Gloeobacter violaceus PCC 7421: one gene and its partner. Each later gene encodes a partner of the first gene's protein in a complex. Links are inferred from orthologs where the notes say so. Each region holds a gene or a part of one and is shown in the gene's direction. Other genes may lie near its edges.

The links.
Region 2: rpsF (region 1) and rpsT share a complex: the UniProt entries of both Bacillus subtilis proteins name them as parts of the 30S ribosomal subunit. The link is inferred for Gloeobacter violaceus PCC 7421 from one-to-one orthologs.

What each region holds. Positions count from the first base shown.
Region 1 is NC_005125.1:461,868-466,620, reverse strand. What follows is about bases 1,123-3,799. They hold rpsF (30S ribosomal protein S6), read left to right. Parts: upstream 1,123-2,154; coding sequence 2,155-2,445; downstream 2,446-3,799. Other genes in these bases: GLL_RS23380 (FHA domain-containing protein), read right to left, coding at 2,900-3,799; GLL_RS02260 (single-stranded DNA-binding protein), read left to right, coding at 2,451-2,903; GLL_RS02270 (long-chain-fatty-acid--CoA ligase), read right to left, coding at 1,123-2,009. In the rest of the region: GLL_RS02275 (ABC transporter ATP-binding protein), read right to left, coding at 1-447; more of GLL_RS02270, read right to left, coding at 501-1,122; more of GLL_RS23380, read right to left, coding at 3,800-4,036; GLL_RS02250 (substrate-binding domain-containing protein), read left to right, coding at 4,180-4,753. UniProt on the Bacillus subtilis protein: Binds together with bS18 to 16S ribosomal RNA.
Region 2 is NC_005125.1:151,876-156,891, reverse strand. Bases 1,128-4,067 are described here. They hold rpsT (30S ribosomal protein S20), read left to right. Parts: upstream 1,128-2,413; coding sequence 2,414-2,722; downstream 2,723-4,067. Other genes in these bases: acs (acetate--CoA ligase), read left to right, coding at 2,727-4,067; GLL_RS00825 (hypothetical protein), read right to left, coding at 2,002-2,271; GLL_RS00830 (transglycosylase domain-containing protein), read right to left, coding at 1,128-1,886. Also shown: more of GLL_RS00830, read right to left, coding at 1-1,127; more of acs, read left to right, coding at 4,068-4,670; GLL_RS00810 (PP2C family protein-serine/threonine phosphatase), read left to right, coding at 4,867-5,016. UniProt on the Bacillus subtilis protein: Binds directly to 16S ribosomal RNA.

The sequences.
Region 1 (4,753 bases):
GTCTGGATTGTTGATCAGTGCCTGGGCAATCCCAAGGCGCTGCTTCATGCCACCTGAGAAGGTGCCGGCCGACCGGTGGGCTACGGTGTGTAAATTGACCAGTTCCAGCATCTCAAGGACGCGCGCCCGGCTGGAGACGCCTTTGAGGGCTGCAAAGTAATTTAAAAATTCGAACGCCGTCAGGTTGTCGTATACGCCGAAGTCCTGGGGCAAATAGCCGAGGCGTCGGCGCAAATAATCGGGTTGGCGAAGGATATCCACATCTTGAAAACGGATTTGGCCCGCTGTGGGGGTGGTGATCGTCGCCAGCATCTGCATCAACGTCGTCTTGCCCGCACCGTTGGCGCCAAGTAGGCCAAGAACACCCCCATCAAGCGACAACGACACTCCCGAGATGCCTACGGCACCGGATGGAAAGACCTTGCTGAGCTTGTGGATATCAAGCATCGTTGAGGGCGCGCGGGAGCCCGAGGCGAAGGTGCATGCATTTGTGAGAGTAACTACTGCGCAGAATACCCTTTAAATCCTTCCTTGAGGACGCGCTTAAGGATTTTGCCGGTAGTGGAGCGCGGCAACTCTGCCATCACGGTGACCCGGCGCGGACATTTATAGTCGGCGAGCTTCTCACGGCAGTAGCGGATGATTTCCTGGGCTTCGGGCGGCTCCTGCTCAGAAATGGGTTCTACAAAGGCGTGCACCACCTCGCCGCGCAACTCGTCGAATTCGCCCACCACCGCGGCCATCCGCACCCGCGGGTGCGACTGGAGCACCTCTTCGACCTCGCGGGCATAGACATTCAGCCCGGCCACGATGATCAGATCTTTGAGGCGATCGACGATGTAGAAGTAGCCGTCGCCGTCGCGGTAGCCCAGATCCCCGGTGCGCAGCCAGTCGTCTACAAAGACTTGGGCAGTCTCCTCGGGCAAGTTGAGGTAGCCCTTGAACGTGTTCGGCCCGCGCACCAGGATCTCGCCCACCTCGCCGTCGCTCAAAAATTCGCCGCTCTGGGGATCGCGGATGGTCATCTGCTGCCCCGGCAGCGGAATGCCGATCGATCCGGCTTTGCGCACCCCGCGCAGGGGATTGACGGCGGTGACCGGGGAGCATTCGGTCGGCCCGTCTCCTTCGAGGATCACGGTCTGAAATTTCGCTTCAAACGCTTCGAGGACGGGCAGGGGCAGCGGCGCCCCGCCGCTGATGCAAAAGCGCAGGTTGGTGAGTGCCGTGCCCTCGGTGGTAAGCAGGGCCGCGAACAGCGCGGGCACGCCGATAAAGGCCGTGCACTCGAATTGTTTGAGGTGCGCCAGAGCCTGGGCGGGTACAAAGCGCGGCTCCAGATACACACTCGCGCCGTTGCGGGTGCAGACCAATAGACCGATGGTCATCCCGTAGGCGTGAAACAGCGGCAGAACCATAAAAAGCCGGTCGGAGGGGCCAATTTCAAGCGCCGCAGCGCAGGCCTCCGAGTCGTAACCAAGGTTGCGGCTGGTGAGCATCGCCCCTTTGGGTCGGCCGGTAGTACCGCTGGTATACAGAACGGCCACCACATCCTCGGGGGCTACCGCAGCCGGCTCCAGCAGCGGCGGCGCGGCAAACAGATGCTCAAACGGCGTGCCCAACTCGCCGCCTCCGACCGTGACCACCTGGATATTCAGTTCCGCGATCAATTCGGCGATGGGCGGCAACAACTGACCCAGGGAGACGAGCACCCGCGCGCCGCTGTCGGTGAGCAGATGGCGGACCTCCTGGGGTTTGAGCAGGGGATTGACGGTCACCAGTTGCGCGCCGAGTCTCCAGATGGCGTAGGCTGCGATTGGAAAAGGCAGCACGTTGGGCAGCATCACCGCCACACGATCGCCGCACACCACCCCCAACTGAGCCAGACCGCCCGCCACGGCGGCACTTGCGCGCGCCAACTCCCCAAAGGTGAGCGACTTTTCGGGGCCGATAAAAGCGGGTGCATCGGGGTGAAGCTGGACCTGGCGATCGAGAATGCGCGATAAATTCATGGAGGTCGGACGAAAAACTCTCACCCACGGTATCAGCTTTTGCAAACAGAAAGCCTTCTCCCCGCGGAGGGTGCTTTTTGTTACTGTGGTGAAAGTGTTCCTTGCTCCCTTCGGGGGGCCAGAATCGACCGTAAGGAGCGATCCCGTGTCCACCAAGTACGAGACCATGTACATTCTTCGTCCCGACCTCACGGACGAGATCATCGATCAAACGATCACCCGCTACCAGACGCTGCTTGCCGAGCAGGGCGCCGCCCCCGTCGAGACGCAGCACCGGGGCAAGCGCCGCCTGGCCTACGAGCTGAAGAAATTCAAAGAAGGCATCTACGTCCAGATGAACTACGACGCCCCGACAACGGCGGTGGCCGAACTGGAGAAGGCCTTCCGGCTCAGCGAAGAGGTGATCCGGTTTTTAACTGTTCGCGAAGAGGATTAACCGCCATGAACGCCATTGCTTTGATGGGTACGCTTCAGTCCGAGCCGGAATTGCGCTTCACCCAGGACGGGCTTGCGCGCCTTTCGACCCTGCTCGGCTTCAGTGCCGGCCGCCCCGAGGAACCGGACTTTCAGATCCGGATGGTCGCCTTCGGCAACCTGGCCGAAGAAGTCGCCCGCACCCTCCATCACGGCGATGGTGTCCTGGTAGAAGGCCGCCTGCAGGCGGAGACCAGGGGTCGCCCCGACGGCACCAAAGAAAAAGTCACCGAATTGATTGCCCGCAAGGTCTACCCGGCCACCGTGGGCGAGAGCCTGGCCGGAGCGACCCCTGCTCCTGCCGCCGCCCCAGCCGCCTCCGCCAAAAACGGTGCTCCCGCCGCCCGCCCGGCGCCCCGTCCGGCGGCTCCCGCCCGGCCCACGGCTCCCGAGCCCGATCTCGACGATATTCCGTTCTAGCCGGCCGCTTTGCGACTTTGGTAGAAAAACCAGCCCAGCCCCAGCAGCAGCACCAGCGGCACCGGGATAAAAAAGGCCACCGACTGGCGCAGCAAGAACACCCAGATCACAGCCAGCAGGGCGAGCACGCCCAGGGCGAATAAAGTCACCAACAGCCAGGGGAACTGCGCGGGTTCTTGCAGCAGCGTCGGATTGCTGTCGATGACCGGTGCCGGTGTTTGCAGCATCGTCTGCTGTTCAGGCGGAATGTAGGAATTGGCGTTCGGGGCGGCAGGAGCCGGTCTGGCTGAGGGAGCGGACGGTGCGGCGAAGGATTGAAAGAATGTTTCCTCCGGGACAGGTGGAGCGGACGGTGCCTGGGGGTGGTAGACCGTTGCGTCGGGATCGACTGTTTGCTGGAAGAATGTCTCACCGCCCATTGGCGGCACCGGTGGAACGTAGGGCGCCTGGGCGCTCGGCGCCGGTACCACCGCCGGACGTGGAGGGGGCGGTACGGTGGGGGCGCTCGGGGATGGGGCCGGCGGCATCTGGAGCATCGTCTGCTGCTGGGAAGGCGGCGGTGGGGTGCTCACCGGCGGCAAGGGCAGGGGCGCTGTGCCATTGGGCGACGGTGCCGGCTGGGCCGTAATCTGAGGAAGCGGTGGGGCACTCGGCGGCTGGATCGCCGTCGCATCGGCGGGCATGGCCGCGGCAACGGGTGGCAGCGGCGCGGCGACCGGGCGCGGCGGCGGCAGCGGTGCCGGCGGCAAATCTATAAGCGTCTCGGGCGGGTCCGGCATCTGGGTGTGCATCCGTCCCGGCTCGACAATTTGGGTGAGAGCCCGGTAGCGTACCCGCAGACGCGGGCCGCTCGGTCCCCCGAGTTGCAATTCGTCGCCCGAGCGCAACTCCACCGAGTCGTTGTTGACGCGTTGGCCACGCACCAGGGTGCCGCCCCGGCTCGCATCGGTGAACACGACACGCCCGGCGCGGATGGCAATCAGGCCGTGGTTGCGGGAGACACCGATGTCGATGTCGGCAAAATCGATGTCCTTTTCTTTCTGTTCGCCCCGCCCGAGGCTGATCTCTTCTTGATCGAAGGCAAGCACTTTTCCCGCCAGGGAGCCCGTCAGGCATTCGATGGTGATATGCATGGCCAATTCTCAACGCGGCGCTGGTCGCTGCACACGCCCAGCTTACCTCCCTAGGGAAAATGGCTGTGTTAGATTCTTGGCTAGATCCGTGGCAGTACCGGCATTCTTCTACTACAGGTTCCAGCCCGGGCAGGAGTTGCGCAATGCAACTGTTTGAAACTTCCTACAAGGCTTACCGCTGTTCGCGCAACATGCCGCTCAATTGCGACGTGCTCGTACAGACCGCCCAGCAGATCCCCGGGGCCAAATTCTGCCAGGAATGCGGCTTTCCGACGTTGCTGGCCGAAAAATCCGAGATCCGCGGCACGCGTGGTACCTACCGGATCGTCAAGTTCGTGGGCACCCGCGGCATGGGCAGGCTCTACCAGGCGATCCAGGCGGGGGACAACCAGCCGTGCGTCGTCAAGGAGTACCTGCTTCCCAGCCGCTGCTTCAACAAAGCCGAGACCCGCCAGCGCAAGGACGCCTTCAAGCGGGTGGCGGGTCTATTGCCCGCCGACGGCAAAAACCAGGACTTTCGGCTGGTCAGCCCCTGGGAAGCGATCGCCGACGAGCAGGGCGAACGGTGTTATCTGGTGACCAAAGGCGCGCTCGAAGCGTCGCCCACCCTCGCGCGGCATCTGGCCGAAAGCGGCCCGATGAACGCGGCCCAGGTGCGCTCGGTGCTCAACCAGGTGCTCCAATCGCTGCAGTTTCTGCACAGCCAGAAATTTCGGT
Region 2 (5,016 bases), 310 kb from region 1 along the record:
TCCAGACCCTCAGGCAATTCGGCCGGGTACTCCTCACCCATCGGCGGCGAGACTTCGAGCGGTTCGCTCTGCTCCAGGGCAGGAAATGCCTTGACCGGAAAAGTCGCCATCACCCGGCCCATGTACCGGCCCCAGAGAACGGCTGCCAGGGCGCTGCTGCCGCGCGTCGGGCGATTGTCGTCGTTGCCCAGCCAGACGCCCGTCACCAGTTGGGGCGTGTAGCCCACAAAAAGTAAGTCGCGGTAGTTTTCGCTGGTGCCGGTCTTGCCCGCCGCCGGGCGATCGATGGCGGCTTTGCGGCCGGTGCCGTTGGCGATGACCTGCTCCAGCATGCGGGTGACGGTGGCGGCGACCGCCGAAGAAAGAGCCACCCGGGTGCGCGGTACCGCCGCGTAGAGTACTTTGCCTTGCGAATCGACAATGCGGCGCACGGCGGTGGGTGCCACATGGACTCCGCCGTTGGCGAGGGTGCCGTGGGCGCTGGTGAGTTCCAGCAGCGTCAGCTCCGAGGCCCCGAGGGCCATCGCCGCCCCCGTGCGCAGGCGGCTGCGCACCCCCATGCGGCGGGCGACATCGACAACTTTGTCCTCGCCCACGCGCGTAAACAGTTGTACCGCGACAGTGTTGCGCGATTCTTTAAGGGCGTTCACCAGCGTCATCTCGCCGTAGTAGCGGCGATCGGCATTTTTGACCTGATAGGCGCCGAAGCGGACCGGCCGGTCGCTTAGTATGTCCTCCGGGCGGCTGCCGGATTCGATAGCGGCGGTGTAGACAAAGGTTTTGAACGTCGAACCCGGTTGGCGCAGGGCCTGCACGGTGCGGTTGAACTGGCTTTTTTGATAGTCGCCGCCGCCTGCCATCGCCCGAATTTCGCCCGTGGCCGGGTCGAGGGTGATGATCGCCCCCTGGCCGACGCGCCGGGAGCGGTAATCGGCCAGCGCACCGCCGAGCGCTTTTTGGGCCTGCGCCTGCATCTGTGGGTCGAGGGTCGTCTCGATGGTCAGCCCCCCCGGAACGCTCTCGGTGCCAAGCAGGCTCGCCAGCTGCGAGCGCACGTAATCGACGAAGTAGGCGGCCTGGGTTTTTTCGGAGCGGGGGCCGGGTCTGAGCACCACCGACTTTTTGCGGGCCGAGGCGTACTGCTGTGCATTTAGATATCCCACCTCGACCATGTTCTTGAGCACCACATCGCGGCGCTTGCGCGCCAGGGTCTTGTCGATTAGCGGCGAGTAGCGGCTGGGGGCCTGGGGCAAACCGGCGAGCAGCGCCGCTTCGGTGAGGGTGAGCTTCTCGATGTTCTTGCTGAAATATAGACGTGCCGCGTCCGCGACACCGTAGGCGCCGGAGCCGAAATAGATCTGGTTGAGGTAGAGGGTGAGAATTTCTGCTTTGGACAACTCCTGCTCGATGCGCGCGGCGATCAGGATCTCTTTGAACTTGCGCCAGAGGGTGCGCTCCTGGGTCAAAAACAAATTGCGCGCCAATTGCTGGGTGATGGTCGAGCCGCCCTCGCGCACCTCCCCCGCCTCCGCGTCGCGCCACAGCGCCCGGCCGATGCCGATCAGATCGATGCCGGGATGGTTGTAGAAGCGCCGGTCCTCGGTGGCGACGACCGCCTGGACCAGGTATTCGGGTATTTGCCGGTACTTGACCTGCTTGGCCGGACCCCGGGCGGCGCTGTAGAGGCGCGATCCGTCCATCGCCTTGACGATGAGCCGGTTTTCGGGGGTAAAGCGGCGTACCTGCTGGGCGGTGGGCAGATCCCACAGCAGGGCAAACCACAGGCCCAGCAGCGCCCCGGCGAGCGTGACGACAATGCCGATAAACCACGCTCGGCGATGGCGGCGCCAGGTATCGGCCATGGACGCAAAAAACTTGGCGGTCATCGGCTCCAGCGGGCGGGCAGGCGGGCGATACGTAGGATCAGTCTAGCGATCCGAAGCCATGGCCGCCTCCACTGTGTCGAAGACGCCGGGCGCCCGCGCCGCGTTCCGGGCAGGCTCAGCCGGTGTGTTCGTTGCGCCAAACTTCGACGGTGGTCAGGCGGGCGTCGATCTGTTGGCTGAGGGCGCGGATCTTGGTGGAGAGGGTCCGCAAATGGATGGTCAATTCGTCAAATTCTGCCTGCAATAACGCCCGGCGCTGGCAAGCCATCGGGTCGGTACCGGTCACCCGGCGCAGGTTACGGTCGAGCACAAGTCGCTGCTGGTGAATTTCTCTGGCTTCGCGGTAGAGGAGGTCGCGCTTGCTGTGTAGAGCCTCTAGATCCATCGAGAACCGTCTCTGTGTTCGGCACCGGTCAGTATATCCGCTGCATCGGAGCCTGTTTTGCGCGTGCAAGAACTTGTCACAAAGCCTGGTGCTTTGGTTTAAAATTGTGTGCTGCCGAAGTATTTGCCAGGAAGAGAACACCGTGCCGAATATCAAATCTGCCATCAAGCGGGTCGATGTGGCCGAGCGCAACCGCCAGCGCAACATCGCCTACAAATCGATGATCAAAACCTTCACCAAAAAGTTCATGACCCGCCTGGGCGAATATGCCCAATCGCCCTCCGAAGCGGTGCTTACCGAGGTGCAGGCGCTTTTGAACCAGACCTTCAGCCGCATCGACAAGGCGATCAAGGCGGGCGTCATCCACACCAACACCGGCGCGCGCAAAAAATCCCGCCTCGACGCCGCGCTGCGCACCGCCCTCGCCAAAGCGCAAGCCAAGGCCGGCTAGCGCCATGTCTTCCTTCGAAATCGAGTCGCTCCTGCACGAAAACCGCCGCTTCGCCCCGCCCGCGGGCTTTGGCGAGGGCGCCTGGATTAAGAGTCTCGAGCACTACCGCGAGCTGTGCGCGCGGGCTGAGGCCGATCCGGAGGGTTTCTGGGCGGATCTTGCCCGCAGTGAGCTGCACTGGTTCACCCCCTGGCAACAGGTACTCGATTGGCAGGAGCCCACGGCCCGCTGGTTTGTGGGCGGCAAGCTCAATCTTGCTTATAACTGCCTCGACCGGCATCTCCAGACGCGCGGCGACAAGGTTGCCGTGCTCTGGGAGGGCGAACCGGGCGAGGTGCGTGCGCTTACCTACCGCGAACTGCACGCCGAGGTCTGCCGCTTCGCCAATGCCCTGAAGGCGCTGGGGGTCGGCAAGGGCGACGTGGTGGCGATTTATATGCCGCTGGTGCCGGAGGCGGCCGTCGCGATGCTCGGCTGCGCGCGCATCGGGGCACCCCACACGGTAGTCTTCGGAGGCTTCTCGGGCGACGCGCTGCGCGACCGGCTCATCGATGCCCAGGCCAGGGTGGTGGTCACCGCCGACGGCGGCTGGCGCAAAGGGGCGATTGTTCCCCTCAAACCGCGGGTGGACGAGGCGGTGGCCCAGGCTCCCGGCGTGGCTCATGTGATCTGCCTGAAGCGGGTAGGCCAGGAGGTGGCCATGGAGCCGGGGCGCGATCACTGGTGGCACGAACTGGTGGCCTCCCGGAGCGCCGAGTGTCCGGCTGAAGCGATGGACTCCGAAGATTTGCTGTTTATTCTTTACACCAGCGGCACCACCGGCAAGCCCAAGGGCGTCGTGCACACGACTGGTGGTTACAACCTCTATACCCACATCACCAGCAAGTGGATCTTCGATCTGCACGACGAGGACGTCTACTGGTGCACCGCCGACGTAGGCTGGATCACGGGCCATTCGTACGTGGTGTACGGGCCCCTGTCGAACGGGGCGACGACCTTTATGTTCGAGGGTGCCCCCAACCAACCCGACCCCGGCCGCTTCTGGCAGCTCATCGAAAAGCACCGCATCGGCATTTTCTATACCGCCCCGACCGCCATTCGCACCTTCATCAAGTGGGGCGACGATTGGCCTGCCCGCTACGATCTTTCTTCGCTGCGGCTTCTAGGCACGGTGGGCGAACCGATCAACCCCGAAGCGTGGATGTGGTACCACCGGGTGATCGGCCAGGAGCGCTGCCCGATCGTCGATACCTGGTGGCAGACCGAGACGGGCGGGATCATGATCACCCCGCTTCCGGGGGCGACCATCACCAAACCCGGCTCGGCGACGATGCCTTTTCCGGGCATCGTCGCCGATGTGGTCGACCGCGAGGGCAACAGCTGCCCCCCCAACCAGGGCGGCTATCTGGTGATTCGCAGGCCCTGGCCCTCGATGCTGCGCACGGTCTACCGCGACCCGGAGCGCTACCGTCAGAACTACTGGAGCCAGGTTCCCCACGCCTACTTTGCAGGCGACGGTGCCCGCCGCGACGAAGAGGGCTACTTCTGGGTGATGGGCCGCGTCGACGATGTGATCAACGTCTCCGGCCACCGCCTGGGCACGATGGAGATCGAATCGGCCCTGGTCTCCCACCCGGCAGTGGCCGAGGCCGCCGTGGTCGGCCGACCCGATGAGATCAAAGGCGAAGCGATCGTCGCTTTTGTGACGGTCGAATCGGAGGTCGAGACGACGCCTCAGTTGCTCGAGGAGTTGCGTGCCCACGTCGTCAAAGAAATCGGCGCCCTTGCCCGCCCGGAGGAAATCCGCTATGCGGAGGCGCTACCCAAGACCCGCTCGGGCAAGATCATGCGGCGGCTGTTGCGCTCGCTCGCCTCGGGAAGCGACCTGACTGGCGACACCTCGACCCTCGAAGATCGCTCGGTGCTCGAGAAGCTGCGCGAGGGCTAAAATCTGCGCGGTTGTATGAGTTATAGCGGTGGCCCGGTGAAAAATTAACCGCATAGTGAGCCTTTCGAGCCCAAAATCTCGCTTATTAAATAGACCCTCGAACTGCCTGCCGTCTGGAGAGCCTGCGGCGGGTTGCGCCGTGGAGTCGGGTTGCCGGACACGGACGAAGCCGCCCTATCCCACCCATCAGCACAAGATGTATTACCTTGCCACCGAAGAGTACCAACGCCTGCCTTCCCCGCTGGCTGACCGCTACACCGTTGTCAATCGCTCTCCGCTGGTGGTGCGCGACCTTTACCCGGAGCGCGAAAGTACACCCCCCGATGTCACGCTGGACACGGCTCAG